3 regions of the Streptomyces sp. Z423-1 genome follow, and region 2 is predicted to be linked to each of the others. Evidence: riboswitches for the same ligand, from Rfam matches in the RefSeq annotation. Region 2 holds a riboswitch; each other region holds the start of a gene.
What was found. A riboswitch is a leader RNA that binds a small molecule or an ion and turns the genes downstream of it on or off. The one in region 2 is predicted to bind cobalamin.

Region 1 (5,451 bases), 1.7 Mb from region 2:
ACCGAACCGGCCGCGATCCCGACCGTCGCCGCCACCGCCACCAGGGCGGCGAGCCCGGCCAGCACCAGGGCGTAGGGGAGTCTGCGGCGGCCGGTCACGGCCTGCGCGGCCCCTGCTCCGGGGGAGTCGCTCTTGCCGACCGCCTCGGCGGCGGCCGGCTCGGTCACGCCGGTCACCGGAAGCGGTCCGGGTGGAGCTGACGGGCCAGCGACGCAACGGCCGCGGGCACCCGTACGCCCACGACGGTGGAGGACAGCGGCAGCACCGCGAACCGCTGGTTCTTGATGGCGGGCACGTCCTTCAGCGCCGGGTTCGCGAGCAGGAACTCCTTCTTCTGTGCCACGGTCCGGTCGCCGTAGTCGTAGATGACGATGACCTCGGGCGCCCGCTCCGCCACCTGCTCGAACGACACGTCACCGAACGGTTTGTCGAGGTCGGCGAAGAGGTTGACCCCTCCGGCCCGCTCGATCATGTCGTTGCCGATGCCCGCGCCACCCGCGGTGAAGGCGGTCTTGTCGCCGCTGTCGTAGACGAACAGCTTCACCGGCTCGACGCCGTCGAGTTTCCTGTCCACCTCGTCCAGGGTGGCGTGCAGCCGCTCGATCTGCCGCTCGGCCCGCTCCGGGACGCCGAAGACCTCGGCGACCTCGCGGATCTCCCGGTCCATCAGGGTCATCGTGACCGGCCCGGACGGGCACTCCTCGATGTTGAGGCGGGTGTTGATGCCGGCCTTGGTGAAGGCGTCACGGGAGCGGCCCTCCTTCTCGTCGAAGGTGGAGGCCCAGCCGCCGTAGACGAAGTCGGGCTCGGCGGCCAGCAGCGTCTCGTACGACGGGTACTCCTTCGACAGCACCTCGACCTTGTCGTAGGCGGCCCGGTACTCGGGGAGGATCTCGTCGTCGAGGTAGCCCGTGCCGACCATCGACTTCTCCAGGCCGAGCGCCAGCATCACCTCGGTCGCGTGCTGGTTCAGTGACACCGCGCGCTGCGGCGGGCGCTGAAACGTCGTCATCACCCCGCAGTTGGACACGGTGACCGGGAAGCCCTTCGCGGCCGGGCCCTCGGCGCCACCGCCGTTGTCCTGGGCGCTCCCGCCACAACCGGAGATCAGCAGAGCTGTGGCCATGGCCAGCAGGGGGGGGACAGCGGTCGTCTGCCCGTCATGGGAAGGTTCCTCTCGTACGGGTGTTACGGACGGTCGGCGCGCAGGCTGCCGGTCTCAGGAGACCGCGCGGCGCCGAGGCGGGGTAAAGGCGTAGAGGTCGAGGATCTCGGGCCGGGGAGCGATGCCGGGGCCGCCCGCGCTCACCCAGGCGGCGATGTCCTCGGTGGCGGCCGGGTCGTTGACCAGGCCCAGCCAGACCGGCCGCGCCCCGGCGGCCCGTCCGGCGGCGGAGGGCTGCACGACGATCACGTTGGCCTGATCGCACACGTCCAGACAGGCGGAGACGCGTACGGGAGCGGTCTCACGCAGGCGCGCGGTCTGCGCCGTGTGATCCACCCCGGTCACCTTGGGACTGCCGCAGCAGCAGTCCCGGCACACGACGACCCGGCACGGCACCGGATCGACCGACCCTCTGCCCACCGGGCTCTCGTACGCCCCCTCGGCCGGCCTCACGGGCATGCCGAACCACCCTCCTCCGGGGAAATCCGCCCCGGGTTCGTCGAGGAGGCGACCGCGTGAGTCTCCTGGCTCTCGGGTCGAAGCTCGTCCCGGCCTTCCCACCCGCCTTCGGGCAGTGGCCTGTTCGGGATCCGCTCGCCGATCACAGTGGCGGGACCGCGCCGGATTCACACCGGCTTCCTCGTTCCGCCGTCGCCTTGTCGCCGAGCATCATCGCATCTGCGACACGGCGCGTCATCAGGGCGCCACGGGCGAGGGCGTCGACCTCATCACCGATCTGCCTTCCGCTGCCGAGCTCGTCACCACGCCGGCTGCCCCAGCCGAGGATGCACCGCCCCTGCCGCGCCCGCGCGGACATAACGGGACACACAACGCACCGACCGTCAGGCTCAGTTACCGCTCAAGTACGGAGCGAGTTGGCACTTCCGCCCCACAGGGAGTCGTGTGACACTGGCGTCCCGTCCGCAGTGCGGACCCCCTCCGCACCATCCCCCACGAGAAGTGCGCCGTGCGTTCCCTACCTCTGCCGCTCGCTCTCACCGCGCGCCTGACCCCGGTCGCCGTGCTCGCCTGCGCGGGCTGGGCGCTCACCTCCGGCCCGGAGTCCGCCGCGCCCGCCGCCCAGGACAAGGCGGCGGACAGGACCGGGACCCAGTCCGCCTCGGCACCGTCCTCGACGGCCGTGCCGAAGACGTACACCAAGGCCCCGGCGCCGTGCGGCAGCCTCGCCAAGAAGACGATCACGTCGCTGGTACCGGGCGCCAAGACGGCCGGGAAGGAGATCGCCTCGACGGACAGTTCGGTGCGCCGCACCTGCTCCTGGAACGCCCTCAAGGGCTACGACTACCGCTGGCTCGACGTCTCCTTCGAGATCCGCGACTCGGACGACGATGCGCAGAAGCAGTACCAGCAGCGCGTCGAGGAGAAGAGCGGCGGTGGCGTCGTCCCCGGCGTGGGGGACGCGGCCTACTCCGTCGTGAACCTCACCACCGAGGACGACCAGAAGACCCGCGAGGGCGTGGTGATCGCGCGCGCCTCCAACGCGCTGGTGGTCGTGACGTACAACGGCTCCGACTTCGAGTCGAAGGGTGCGCCCAGCTCCGACGAGATCAACAAGGGTGCGATCAAGGCGGCCAAGGAGGCGGTGGCGGCGCTGGAGGGCGGTCAGTAGGCCGACCGCCCTCCGACGGGCGACCTGTCAGGACGCGGTGCGCTCACGCGGCAGCATCAGCGCCACGTACAGCAGCAGTGAGGCCGCCAGGCCCACCGCCCAGCCGTAGTCGGCGAGCGGTTTCAGGAACGGGATCACGCCGTCCGCCGGGAAGGGGCCGGACTTCACTCCGTCCGCGTTCACCGAGGAGTACGACCCGCCGACGGCCAGCACACCGCCGACCACGAACGCCACCAGGGCCCGCCAGTTCCAGCCGGAGGTGTACCAGTAGCGCCCGCCCGGCGTGTACAGATCCGCCAGATGCAGGACCGTACGCCGGACGATCCAGTAGTCGGCGATCAGGATGCCCGCGACCGTGCCGAGCAGGCCGCCGACCACGCCGAGCCAGGTGAAGATGTAGAACTCGGGCGTCGAGATCAGTTTCCACGGGAAGATCAGGACGCCGATGACGCCCGTGATCAGCGCGCCGGTACGGAAGTTGATGAACTTCGGCGCCAGGTTGGCCAGGTCGTACGCCGGGGACACCACGTTGGCCGCGATGTTCACGGAGATGGTGGCGACCAGCACGGTGATGAGCGCGAAGAGCAGGCCGAAGACGTTGTCCGCCTTGGCGGCGAGGACGACCGGGTCCCAGATCGCCTCGCCGTAGACCACCTCGGAGCCGGAGGTGACCAGCACGGCGAGGATCGCGAACAGGGTCATCGTCGTGGGCAGGCCCAGTGACTGACCCCACGTCTGGGCGCGCTGGCTGGCGCCGAAGCGGGTGAAGTCGGGGATGTTGAGCGAGAGGGTCGCCCAGAAGCCGATCATGCCCATGAGGGACGGGAAGAAGACCGGCCAGAAGTCCGCGCCCCAGCCGAGTTGCGAGGGCTGCGACAGCAACTCGCCGAAACCGTTTGCCTCCACCGCGATCCAGATCAGCAGCACGAAGGCGCCGACGATCACGAAGGGCGCGGCCCAGTTCTCGAAGTGCCGCAGGAAGTCCATGCCGCGGTAGATGATGGCGATCTGCACGGCCCAGAACAGGATGAAGCACAGCCACAACGGCCAGGGGTTGCCGGCGATCTGCCCGGCCTTCTCCCACTCACCGCCGGTGAGCTTGGAGCCGAGGACGAAGATGCCGCTGCCGCCGATCCAGGTCTGGATGCCGAACCAGCCGCACGCCACCGCCGCCCGGATCAGCGCCGGGACGTTGGCGCCGCGCAGCCCGAAGGAGGCGCGGGCGAGCACCGGGAAGGGGATGCCGTACTTGGGGCCGGCGTGGCCGGTGGCCAGCATCGGCAGTAGCACGATGACGTTGGCCAGCGCGATGGTGAAGACCGCCTGCTTCCAGTCCATGCCGAGCGCCACCAGGCCGGAGGCCAGGGTCCAGCTGGGGATGCAGTGCGCCATGGAGATCCACAGCGCCGCGAAGTTGTAGGTCGTCCACTTGCGCTCGGCGACCGGGACGGGACGCAGGTCCTCGTTGGCGAACGGACTGTCGGTGGGGAAGGCCTCGGGGGCGAGTTCTATCCGGCCGTCGGTGTCGGCGGTCCGGGCGGCGGGCGACCCCGTGGGGACTGTTTCGGTCATGGGCAGGCCAATCGACAAGGTGGGACGGGAGAGGCCGTGCGGGGCTGGCCTTGGGCCCCTCTCCGGGGGAGCGGAGAGGGGGGACAAGGTGTGGGGGGGGTCGGGGTGGAGCGTGGGTCAGGCGTTGACCCCGGGGGTGGTGGATCAGGCGTTGACCGCCGGGATGACCTGTGCGCCGTACGCGTCGATCACCGCTTCCTGCGCGTCGTGCATGTCGTACACCGCGAACTGGTCGACGCCCAGCTCACGCAGCGCGTTGAGTTTCTCGATGTGCCTCTCGACCGGCCCGATGAGGCAGAACCGGTCGACGATCTCGTCCGGCACGAACCGGGTGTCGGGGTTTCCGCTGCGCCCGTGGTGGGAGTAGTCGTAGCCCTCACGGGCCTTGATGTAGTCGGTGAGTTCGTCGGGTACGGCCGCCGAGTGCTCGCCGTACTTGGCGACCAGGTCGGCGACATGGTTGCCCACCATCCCGCCGAACCAGCGGCACTGCTCCCGCGCGTGCGCCAGGGCTTCGGGCGAGTCGTCCTCGGTGACGTAGGCGGGGGCGGCCACGCAGATGGTCACCTCGGCAGGGTCGCGCCCGGCGGCGACGGCCGCGTCCTTGACCGCCTTGACCATGTACTCGGTCAGATACAGGTCGGCGAGCTGGAGGATGAACCCGTCCGCCTCCTCGCCGGTCATCTTCAGCGCCTTGGGCCCGTACGCCGCCATCCATACGGGCAGTTGGGCGCCCGGCTTGATCCACGGGAACCTGATCACCGTGCCGCCGAGGTCGGCCTCCCGGCCGCTGCCCAGCGCCCGGATGACCTTCATGGCCTCGCTGATCCGGGCCAGCGTGTTGGGCTTGCGGCCGGCCACCCGCATCGCCGAGTCGCCGCGCCCGATACCGCACACCGTGCGGTTTCCGAACATGTCGTTGAGCGTGGCGAAGGTGGAGGCGGTGACCTCCCAGGTGCGGGTGCCGGGGTTCGTCACCATCGGCCCGACCGTCAGTTTCCGGGTGTTCGCGAGGATCTGGCTGTAGATCACGAACGGTTCCTGCCAGAGCACGGCCGAGTCGAAGGTCCAGCCGTAGGTGAAC
Region 2 (5,451 bases):
GCTGATGTTCATCTTCCTGCCGCGTCTGTGGTCGGTCTCCCACAAGCACGGATACGTCACCACCTCGGACTTCGTCCGCGGCCGCTTCGACTCGAAGGGCCTCTCCCTCGCGGTGGCGGTCACCGGCATCCTCGCCACGATGCCGTACATCGCCCTCCAACTGGTCGGCATCCAGGCCGTGCTGGACGTGATGGGCATCGGCGGCGGTGAGGACACCAACTGGTTCATCAAGGACCTGCCGCTGCTGATCGCCTTCGGCGTGCTGGCCGCGTACACGTACTCGTCGGGTCTGCGGGCGCCGGCCCTGATCGCGTTCGTGAAGGACACGCTGATCTACATCGTCATCGCCGTCGCGATCATCTACATCCCGATCAAGCTGGGCGGCTTCGACGACATCTTCAGCGCGGCGAGCGAGAAGTACACGGCGGCGGGTGCCGGCGCACTCGTACCGAACGCGGCCTCGCAGTGGACGTACGCCACGCTGGCGCTGGGCTCGGCCCTCGCGCTGTTCATGTACCCGCACAGCGTGACGGCGGTGCTGTCCAGTCGCAGCCGGGACGTGATCCGCCGCAACTCCACGATCCTGCCGCTGTACTCGCTGATGCTGGGCATGCTCGGCCTGCTCGGCTTCATGGCGATCGCGGCCGGTATCAAGGTGGAGAACGGCCAGCTGGCGATCCCGCAGCTGTTCGAGAACATGTTCCCGGCCTGGTTCGCGGGCGTGGCGTTCGCGGCGATCGGCATCGGCGCGCTGGTCCCGGCGGCCATCATGTCGATCGCGGCGGCGAACCTCTTCACCCGCAACATCTACAAGGACTTCATCAAGCCGGACGCCACGCCCGCTCAGGAGACCAAGGTCTCCAAGCTGGTGTCCCTGCTGGTGAAGGTCGGCGCGCTGGTCTTCGTCCTCGGCATGGACAAGACGGTCGCGATCAACTTCCAGCTGCTCGGCGGCATCTGGATCCTCCAGACCATGCCCGCCCTGGTCGGCGGTCTGTTCACCCGCTGGTTCCACCGCTGGGCGCTGCTGGCCGGCTGGGCGGTCGGAATGATCTACGGCACGGTCGCGGCGTACGGCGTCGCCTCGCCGACGCAGAAGCACTTCGGCGGCTCCTCGGCGGAGATCCCCGGCATCGGCGAGATCGGCTACATCGGCCTCACGGCGTTCGTCCTCAACCTGGTGGTGACGGTGGTCCTCACCTTCGTCCTGAGGGCGGCGAAGGCCCCCGAGGGTACGGATGAGACGAGCCCCGAGGACTACACGGCGGACGCGGGCGACCCGGGCGTCAAGGTGGAACTCCCCCCGGCGACCGCGGGGTCGAGCCACTGAGAAACAACCCGCAGCGGGCCGCCGGCACCAAGCACCACGGCGGCCCGCTGTCGTACACACTCACCTCCATGGACATAGCCATCCGCCCCGCGGACCCCACCGAATACGAGACCCTCGGCGACATCACAGCCCAGGCCTACCTCCAGGACGGCCTCCTCGACTTCGGCGAGAGCGACACATACCTCGGCGAACTCAGAAACGTCGCCAAACGGGCCGCCGCAGCCGAGGTCCTGGTGGCCGCGGAGAACGACCGGATCCTGGGCGGCGTGACCTTCGTCCCGTCCGGCGGCCCCATGGCCGACATAGCGCGCCCCGGAGAGGCCGAGATCCGCATGCTCGCCGTCGCCCACGAGGCCCGCGGCCGAGGCATCGGCGAGACCCTCGTACGCGCCTGCATCGACCGGGCACGCACCACACACGGCTGCACGGGCATCGTCCTGTCGACCCAGCGCACCATGCACGCAGCCCACCGCATCTACGAACGCCTGGGCTTCACCCGCACACCGGACCGCGACTGGAACCCGGTCCCCCACCTCGACGACATCACGCTCATCACCTATGAGTTGACGCTCTGAAGTCATCGGCGACACAACATATGGGGGTGCCTTCCGCACCCGGCACAACATGTATGCTCATGCTCGCTGTCGTCGCAGGGGAATCCGGTGCGAATCCGGAACTGTCCCGCAACGGTGTACTCGTACACGTATGCCCGCATGTCGTGGTACGAGAGTCAGTCCGAGGACCTGCCGACAGTGCGCCCGGCCAACCGGTCCGGGTGCCCTGACGTCCGGGCCTCGTGGAATGGGCCGGTGGACGCGACGCCGCGTGCGCTCGTGTGCTGCCCCCTGTCCTCCGCAAGGCCCCCGTGCCGAGCGAGGGAGAGCCCCCCGTGACCATCGCGCCAGCCGAACCGGCCTCAGCGACCCCGGAGTCCGACGGCCCCGGAACCGCACTGCTGCGGACCCTGACCGAGCTGACCGCCGACCTCCCCGACGCCGACCCCGGCCGGGTGGCCGCTGCCGCGTTGCGCGGCCGGTCCGCCCGGGCGGACGAGACGGAGCTGCGCGAGCTGGCCACGGAGGCCGCCGCCGGCCTCATCTCCGAGGACCCCGCCTACTCCCGGCTGGCCGCCCGGCTGCTGACCGTCTCCATCGCCGCCGAGGCCGCCTCCCAGGGCGTGACGTCCTTCACCGAGTCCGTCACGGTCGGGCATCGGGAGGGGCTCATCGCCGACCGGACCGCCGAGTTCGTACGCCTGCACGCCGCCCGGCTCGACGCGCTTGTCGACCCGGACGCCGACGACCGCTTCGGCTACTTCGGCCTGCGCACCCTGTACAGCCGCTATCTGCTCCGGCACCCGATCACCCGCAAGGTCATCGAGACGCCCCAGCACTTCATGCTGCGCGTCGCCGCAGGGCTCGCCGAAGACGACACGGTGAGGTCCGTCGAGGAAGTCGCCGCGCTCTACGGGCTCATGAGCCGCCTCGACTACCTCCCCTCCTCCCCCACCCTCTTCAACTCCGGCACCCGGCACCCCCAGATGTCGTCCTGCTACCTCCTCGACTCCCCCAAGGACGAGCTGGACTCCCTCTATGACCGCTACCACCAGGTCGCCCGCCTCTCCAAGCACGCCGGCGGCATCGGTCTTTCGTACTCCCGGATCCGTTCCCGCGGCTCCCTGATCCGCGGCACCAACGGCCACTCCAACGGCATCGTCCCGTTCCTGAAGACGCTGGACGCCTCGGTCGCCGCCGTGAACCAGGGCGGCCGGCGCAAGGGCGCGGCGGCGGTCTACCTGGAGACCTGGCACTCCGACATCGAGGAGTTCCTGGAGCTGCGGGACAACACCGGCGAGGACGCCCGCCGTACGCACAACCTCAACCTCGCGCACTGGATCCCGGACGAGTTCATGCGCCGGGTGAACGCGGACGCGCCGTGGTCGCTGTTCTCGCCGTCGGACGTGCCCGAGCTGGTCGACCTGTGGGGCGAGGAGTTCGACGCCGCGTACCGCAAGGCCGAGGAACAGGGCCTGGCGAAGAAGACCCTGCCCGCCCGCGAGCTGTACGGCCGGATGATGCGCACCCTCGCGCAGACCGGCAACGGCTGGATGACCTTCAAGGACGCCGCCAACCGCACCGCCAACCAGACCGCCGAGCCGGGCCAGGTCATCCACTCCTCGAACCTCTGCACGGAGATCCTGGAGGTCACCAGCGACGGGGAGACGGCCGTCTGCAACCTGGGGTCGGTGAACCTGGGTGCCTTTGTCGATACGGCGACTCAGAGCATCGACTGGGAGCGGCTGGACGCCACCGTCCGCACCGCCGTCACCTTCCTCGACCGCGTGGTCGACATCAACTTCTACCCGACCGAGCAGGCGGGCCGCTCCAACGCCCGCTGGCGCCCCGTCGGCCTCGGCGCGATGGGCCTGCAGGACGTCTTCTTCAAGCTGCGGCTGCCCTTCGACTCGCCCGAGGCCCACCAACTCTCCACCCGCATCGCCGAGCGCATCATGCTCGCCGCGTACGAGGCCTCCGCCGACCTCGCCGAGCGCAACGGGCCGCTGCCCGCGTGGGAGAAGACCCGTACCGCGCGGGGCGTGCTGCACCCGGACCACTTCGACGTCGAGCGGACCTGGCCGGAGCGCTGGGCGGCGCTGCGCGAGCGGATCGCCGCCGTCGGGATGCGCAACTCCCTGCTGCTGGCCATCGCGCCCACCGCGACCATCGCCTCGATCGCCGGTGTCTACGAGTGCATCGAGCCGCAGGTGTCCAACCTCTTCAAGCGCGAGACCCTGTCCGGCGAGTTCCTCCAGGTCAACTCTTACCTGGTGCAGGAACTGAAGGCCCTCGGCGTCTGGGACGCCCGCACCCGTGAGGCGCTGCGCGAGGCGAACGGCTCGGTGCAGGACTTCGCCTGGATCCCCGAGGACGTACGGCGGCTGTACCGCACGGCGTGGGAGATCCCGCAGCGCGGCCTCATCGACATGGCGGCGGCCCGGACCCCGTTCCTCGACCAGGCCCAGTCGCTGAATCTCTTCATGGAGACGCCGACCATCGGCAAGCTCTCCTCGATGTACGCGTACGCCTGGAAGTCGGGCCTGAAGACGACGTACTACCTGCGCTCGCGCCCGGCGACCCGTATCGCCCGCGCAGCCCAGGCCCAGGCTCAGCCCGAAAAGACCATCCCCGTACAGCAGTCGGCGCCCGAAGACGCGGTCGCCTGCTCCCTGGAAAACCCCGAGTCCTGCGAGGCCTGCCAGTAATGTCCCCCCGTAACCAGAACCTTCTCGACCCCGGCTTCGAGCTGACTCTCCGCCCGATGCGCTACCCGGACTTCTACGAGCGCTACCGGGACGCCATCAAGAACACCTGGACCGTCGAGGAGGTCGACCTCCACTCGGACGTCGCCGACCTCGCGAAGCTCACGCCCGCCGAACGGCACCTGATCGGCCGTCTGGTGGCCTTCTTCGCGACCGGCGACTCGATCGTCGCGAACAACCTCGTGCTGACCCTCTACAAGCACATCAACTCCCCCGAGGCGCGCCTGTACCTGAGCAGGCAGCTCTTCGAGGAGGCCGTGCACGTCCAGTTCTACTTGACGCTGCTCGACACCTATCTCCCCGACCCGGAGGACCGCGCCGCCGCCTTCGCGGCCGTGGAGAACATCCCCTCGATCCGCGAGAAGGCCGAGTTCTGCTTCAAGTGGATCAACGAGGTGGAGAAGCTGGAGCGCCTGGAGACCAAGGCCGACCGGCGCCGCTTCCTGCTCAACCTGATCTGCTTCGCCGCGTGCATCGAGGGCCTGTTCTTCTACGGCGCCTTCGCATACGTCTACTGGTTCCGCAGCCGGGGTCTGCTGCACGGCCTCGCGACCGGCACCAACTGGGTGTTCCGCGACGAGACCATGCACATGAGCTTCGCGTTCGACGTGGTCGACACCGTCCGCAAGGAGGAGCCGGACCTCTTCGACGACCAGCTCCAGCAGCAGGTCACCGACATGCTGAGGGAGGCCGTCGAGGCCGAGCTGCAGTTCGCGCGCGACCTGTGCGGTGACGGCCTCCCGGGCATGAACACCGACTCGATGCGCCAGTACCTGGAGTGCGTCGCCGATCAGCGTCTGAC
Region 3 (5,451 bases), 4.4 Mb from region 2:
AGAGCACGCCGACGGTCGGACGGCCCTCTTCGAGCGGACGGGAGCCATGGACCCCGTACTCCGGCATCTTCTGCGGCTCGACGAACCCCTCACCCGTCAGCAGCACGGTGTCCGACAGGAACCGCGCCAGCTCGGTGAGGTTGGCGGGCCCGCCCTCGACGAGATAGCGCAGCGCCTCCGCCACGACACCGGCGGGCACGGACGACTCCGCCATCAGCTCGGCGTCCGGCACGGCCTCGCCGCCGAGCAACACGGTCGGAATCCCCGAGGACTTGAGCCTCGCCAGCCCGTCCTCCCAGGCCCGCTTGCCGCCCAGCAGTCGTACGACGGCGAGGTCCGCGCCCTCGATCAGCGCGGGCAGCTCGCTGCCGACGTCGACGCGGGTCGGGTTGCCGATCCGGTAGGGGGCGCCGGAGGCACGGGCCGCCAGCAGATCGGTGTCGGCGGTCGACAACAACAACACAGTGCTCATGCGGGCGCTCCCGGTGGAATGAAGGGCAGTCCTTGCGGCGCGCCGGACTCGATGAGCCGCCACAGCGCGTCCGTGTCCGCGTGCTGTTCGATCAGGTCGCCGAGCCGGTCGAGCTGCTCCTCGCGGAGCGCGGCGAAGGAGGTGCCGGGCGCCGGCACGAAGCGGCGGCCCGCGGCGGCCGCCACCTCGCGCAGGAAGGCCCGCCGGAAACCGTCCGACTCCAGCGAGCCGTGCCAGTGCGTGCCCCAGGTCTGCCCGACCCGGCAGCCGTCGAGGAAGGCTTCGCCGCCCGTGACGTCGGCGACGCCGTGATGGATCTCGTACCCCTCGACGGGCTCGCCGAGAGCCTCGCCGACGGGTCGGGTGAGGGTCTTCTCCCGGGCGAACCGCACCCGGACGGGCAGGACCCCGAGGCCGTCGACCTGCCCGCGCCGGCTCTCCACGTCGTCCTCGATGTGCTCGCCGAGGATCTGGAAGCCGCCGCAGATCCCGAGCACGGGCCTGCGCTCGGCGGCCCTGCGGGCGATGGCCGCCGCGAGGCCCCGCTCGCGCAGCCACTCCAGCGCCCGTACGGTCCCGCGCGTCCCCGGTATCACCACGAGATCCGCGTCGGCCAGCTCCTCCGGCCGGTCCACGAACCGCACCACGACACCGGGTTCGGCGGCGAGGGCGTCCACGTCCGTGAAGTTGGACATCAGCGGTACGGCACACACGGCGACGCGCAGCACGTCCTCGCCGACGGGCGGCGCGACGACGGACTCCCGCACGGTCCCGCGCAGGGAGACCCGGAGCCCGTCCTCCTCGTCGATCCCGAGCCCGTGCCGGTACGGCAGCACCCCGTATGTCCGCCGCCCGGTGAGCGAATGGAGCATGTCCAGCCCCGGCTCCAGCAGGGAGACATCCCCTCGGAACTTGTTGACGAGGAACCCGGCGACGAACTCCTGGTCTTCGGGCGACAGCAGCGCCACGGTCCCGTAGAAGGACGCGAAGACCCCGCCGCGGTCGATGTCGCCGACGACGAGCACGGGGAGCCGGGCGCCCCGGGCGATCCCCATGTTCACGATGTCGGTCCGGCGCAGATTGATCTCGGCCGGGCTGCCGGCCCCCTCACAGATCACCGCGTCATACGTGCCCCGCAGTTCGGCAAGACAGTCGAGCACGGTTCCGAGGAGCCGCTGCTGCCGCCCCCCGTGATACCCGCGCGCACTCATCTCCCCGACGGGCTTGCCCAGCAGCACCACCTGGCTGCTCTGCTCGCCACCCGGCTTGAGCAGCACGGGATTCATCAGCGCGGTCGGCTCCACGCGGCACGCCTGTGCCTGCATGGCCTGCGCCCGTCCGATCTCGGCACCCTCGCGGGTGACGAACGAATTGAGCGACATGTTCTGCGCCTTGAAGGGCGCGACCTTGACGCCCTGCCGCACCAGCCAGCGGCAGATCCCGGCGGTGACGACGCTCTTACCGGCGTCGGAGGTGGTACCGGCGACCAGCAGTCCCCCGCTCATGACGTACGCCCCTTCTTCAGCATCCGCGCGCCCGCGCCCGCGCACACGCCGAGCGCGAGCCAGCCGACGCGCCGGGAGAGCCGTACCGCCCGCTCGATGTCGCCGACCCCGACCGCGCGTCCTCGGCCGTTGAGCACAGGCCGGTGCTCGATCCGCCCTCCGTACGAGAGGGTCCCGCCCAGCCGTACCCCCAGCGCCCCCGCGAACGACGCCTCCACGGGCCCGGCGTTGGGGCTGGGATGCTTGTCCGCGTCCTCGCGCCAGGCCCGTACGGCCGCGCGCGGATCCGGTCCGGCGAGGGCGGCCAGCACGGCGGTCAGCCGGGCCCCCGGCCACCCGGCGAGGTCGTCGAGCCGGGCGGAGGCCCACCCGTACCGCCGGTACCTGGGCGACTTGTGCCCGATCATGGCGTCCAGCGTGTTGACGGCCCGGAAGCCGACCAGCCCGGGCACCCCGCCGACGGCCCCCCACACCAGCGCTCCCACCACCGCGTCGGAGGTGTTCTCGGCCACCGACTCGACCACGGCCCGGGCGATCCCGTCGGCGTCCAGGGCCTGCGGATCCCGCCCGCACAGATGCGGCAGCCGAGCCCGCGCCCCCTCGACGTCCCCCGCCTCCAGGGCACGCCCGACGGCCCGCGCCTCCCGGGCCAGCGAAGTCCCCCCGACGACGGCCCAGGTGGCGAGTCCGGTGAGGGCGACGGAGGCGGCGGGGGAGGACCGTACGACCCTGCGGGCGAGGACACCGAGCGCGACGGCGCCACCGGCGCACACGGCGGTGTGCGCCGCACCCCACGCGCGGTGGTCGCGCCACAACACCCGTTCCACGGCGGCGGCGGCCCGCCCGAACGCGGCGACCGGGTGCCCACGGCGCGGATCGCCGAGGATCAGGTCGCCGAGGAGGCCGGCGGCGGCGCCGTACGCGAAAACGCGATCGGCACGCATGGGGCTCAGCCGGCCGTGCGGTCGGGCAGAGACCTGGTTCTGGACCTCACTGGGCAGCCGAGCATCGCGTTATGTCCTCACTCAGGGTGTCCACGCCCTGGTTCGACGAGACCGGCGGTGAGAGTTCCTGGCTCCCGGGGAGTTCCTTCCCCGGTCACAGTGGCGGGACCGCGCCGGATTCGCACCGGCTTCCTCTCCTGCCGCCGTACATGGCTCCGGCAGTCCACCACGGGGCCGGAACAGCCGTCAACTTGCCGTTGACCTGCGGCGGGGCAAGTGTGCTGAGGCCCACACGACACATGCGGCACTGGTACTCGCGTACGTGCGCTACTCCTTCGTCGGCGCACGCCGAAGCGCCCTGCCCGTGCCCCCTGTTGGGGGCACCGTGCAGGGCGCGGATCGCCGACGGCCGTCAGGCCACGATCAGATAGATCCCGTATCCCACAGCCGCCACGCAGGCCGCGAACGCGGCGTACGCGCCGGTCACCGCCAGCGCCGCCGACTCGCCCTGCCGCGCCGCGCGTTCGCGCCGCGACAGGCCGGTGATGCCGAGGGTGAACAGGCCCACCAGGGCCACCGTGACCACGAGGCTGACGCCGAAGACGGAGCCGAGGGCCGCCCAGTCGATCTTCATCTGCTGCTGCTTTCCTTCAGTAACCGGGTGCTCAGACGGTGGCCTGAGAGGGCGTCGGCTCCGCGGCCGTCTTCTGTGCGGGGATCGTGGTGGCGAGGTCGTCCACCGGCGCGCCGGTCGGAGGCGGCGTGACCGCGGCCATCGCCGCCGTCACCACGCCGGCCGGTTCCTCGTCCGTGTCGTTGACGTTCGTGTGGTTCACGACCTCGCGGCGGGAGATCTTCCAGATCGCGGCGCTGGAGCCGACCAGGAAGACGGCCACGACGGCGGTGCCCCAGGAGCCGAAGCCGGTCACCCACTCGGCGATCGCGCCGACCAGCGCGGCGGCCGGGAGCGTCAGACCCCAGGCGACGAACATCCGGGTGGCGGTGGACCAGCGGACCACGCCGCCCTTGCGGCCCAGGCCCGCGCCCATCACCGCGCCGGAGACCGAGTGCGTGGTGGAGAGGGAGAAGCCGAGGTGGGAGGAGGCCAGGATGACGGTCGCGGCGCTGGTCTGCGCGGCGAACCCCTGCTGCGGCTGCAGGTCGGTCAGGCCCTTGCCCATGGTGCGGATGATGCGCCAGCCGCCGAGGTAGGTGCCGAGCGCGATGGCCAGGCCCGCGGAGAGGATGACCCACATGGGCGGGTCGGAGTCGGGGGCGAGGGTGCCGCCGGCGACCAGGGCGAGGGTGATGATGCCCATGGTCTTCTGCGCGTCGTTGGTGCCGTGGGCCAGGGAGACCAGGCCCGCGGAGGCGATCTGGCCGGCGCGGTAGCCCTTGGCGGCGGCCTGGGTGTCTTCGGCCTTCTTGCCCAGCCGGTACGTCAGCCGGGCACCGAGCATCGCCGCGACGCCCGCGACCAGCGGGGCCGCGATCGCCGGGATCAGCACCTTGGTGACGAGCACGTCGCCGTGCACCGCGCCGACACCGGCCGAGGCGACGGTGGCGCCGATCAGGCCGCCCATCAGGGCGTGCGAGGAGGAGGACGGCAGGCCGACCAGCCAGGTCAGCAGGTTCCACAGGATCGCGCCGACCAGGGCGGCGAAGATGACCTCGGGACGGATGCCGCTCTCGTCCACCAGGCCCTTGGAAATCGTGTTCGCGACCTCCACGGACAGGAAGGCGCCGACCAGGTTGAGGACGGCGGACATGGCCACCGCGACCTTGGGTCGGAGGGCACCTGTCGAGATGGTGGTGGCCATCGCGTTCGCGGTGTCGTGGAAACCGTTCGTAAAATCGAACGCGAGTGCGGTTACCACCACAATCGCGAGGATCAGCGAGATGCCTTCCATTTACCCAGGCAATCGTTCGAGGTCATTGGCTGGACGACCGTAGGTAACCTAGGTGAACGAAAGGTGAACTGAGGGGGGCTTCCGAGTGTCCTTAGGCGAGGGCCGCCGTACCCCCCGGAATCGACGGCCCCTGTGCCCCACCGCCGGGCCCCCGCCCCGCACGGCTAGGCGCCCTTCGCGAACCGCTACAGCTGGGTCATCGACCCGTTGAAGAGATTCTGGTCACCCGGCAGGCTGCCGCTGTTGTCGTACTGCCAGAAGGTCCACAACGACCACCCCGCGGGCAGTGTGCCCGCCGTCGCCGAGTCGTACCGGGCGATCCACAGGGCGTGGTCGCGCCCGAAGGCGCGGCTACCGCCGGTGCAGGTGTCCCACCAGTGGGTGGTGGTGGGTTGCGGTACGTGGTGGACTCGGTCGCCTTCACGTAGACGAACCGCGCGCCCTTCGCCCTCGCCCGCTGCCAGTCGACGTTCTTCTGGTGCGAGGAGACATCGTGTCCCTTCGGTTTGCTCGCCGCGCGGGCCGGAACCTCGGCCAGCGCGGTCCCTCCTATCGCGAGCGCCGTCACCGAGGCCGCGAGGGTGCGGCCGCGACGGCGGGACGGTTCGCGGTCACGAGCC

Region 1: another riboswitch for cobalamin. It lies ahead of HJD23_RS05965 ((2Fe-2S) ferredoxin domain-containing protein); the one in region 2 lies ahead of HJD23_RS13325 (ribonucleoside-diphosphate reductase subunit alpha).
Region 3: another riboswitch for cobalamin. It lies ahead of HJD23_RS33175 (cobalamin biosynthesis protein); the one in region 2 lies ahead of HJD23_RS13325 (ribonucleoside-diphosphate reductase subunit alpha).

Annotation. Positions count from the first base shown of each region.
Region 1 is NZ_CP053109.1:1,286,598-1,292,048, forward strand. Features, by position in the region: gene HJD23_RS05955 (iron ABC transporter permease) at 1-98, opposite strand, end outside; gene HJD23_RS05960 (ABC transporter substrate-binding protein) at 173-1,126, opposite strand; gene HJD23_RS05965 ((2Fe-2S) ferredoxin domain-containing protein) at 1,220-1,624, opposite strand; cobalamin riboswitch at 1,683-1,810, opposite strand; gene HJD23_RS05970 (hypothetical protein) at 2,133-2,795, shown strand; gene HJD23_RS05975 (NCS1 family nucleobase:cation symporter-1) at 2,823-4,367, opposite strand; gene HJD23_RS05980 (TIGR03842 family LLM class F420-dependent oxidoreductase) at 4,512-5,451, opposite strand, start outside.
Region 2 is NZ_CP053109.1:2,973,617-2,979,067, forward strand. Features, by position in the region: gene HJD23_RS13315 (sodium:solute symporter family protein) at 1-1,330, shown strand, start outside; gene HJD23_RS13320 (GNAT family N-acetyltransferase) at 1,399-1,905, shown strand; cobalamin riboswitch at 1,929-2,096, shown strand; gene HJD23_RS13325 (ribonucleoside-diphosphate reductase subunit alpha) at 2,220-4,592, shown strand; gene HJD23_RS13330 (ribonucleotide-diphosphate reductase subunit beta) at 4,592-5,451, shown strand, end outside.
Region 3 is NZ_CP053109.1:7,368,995-7,374,445, forward strand. Features, by position in the region: gene cobN (cobaltochelatase subunit CobN) at 1-472, opposite strand, end outside; gene HJD23_RS33170 (cobyric acid synthase) at 469-1,977, opposite strand; gene HJD23_RS33175 (cobalamin biosynthesis protein) at 1,974-2,921, opposite strand; cobalamin riboswitch at 3,022-3,165, opposite strand; gene HJD23_RS33180 (hypothetical protein) at 3,334-3,555, opposite strand; gene HJD23_RS33185 (inorganic phosphate transporter) at 3,587-4,831, opposite strand; partial or broken gene HJD23_RS33190 (GH25 family lysozyme) at 5,017-5,451, opposite strand, start outside.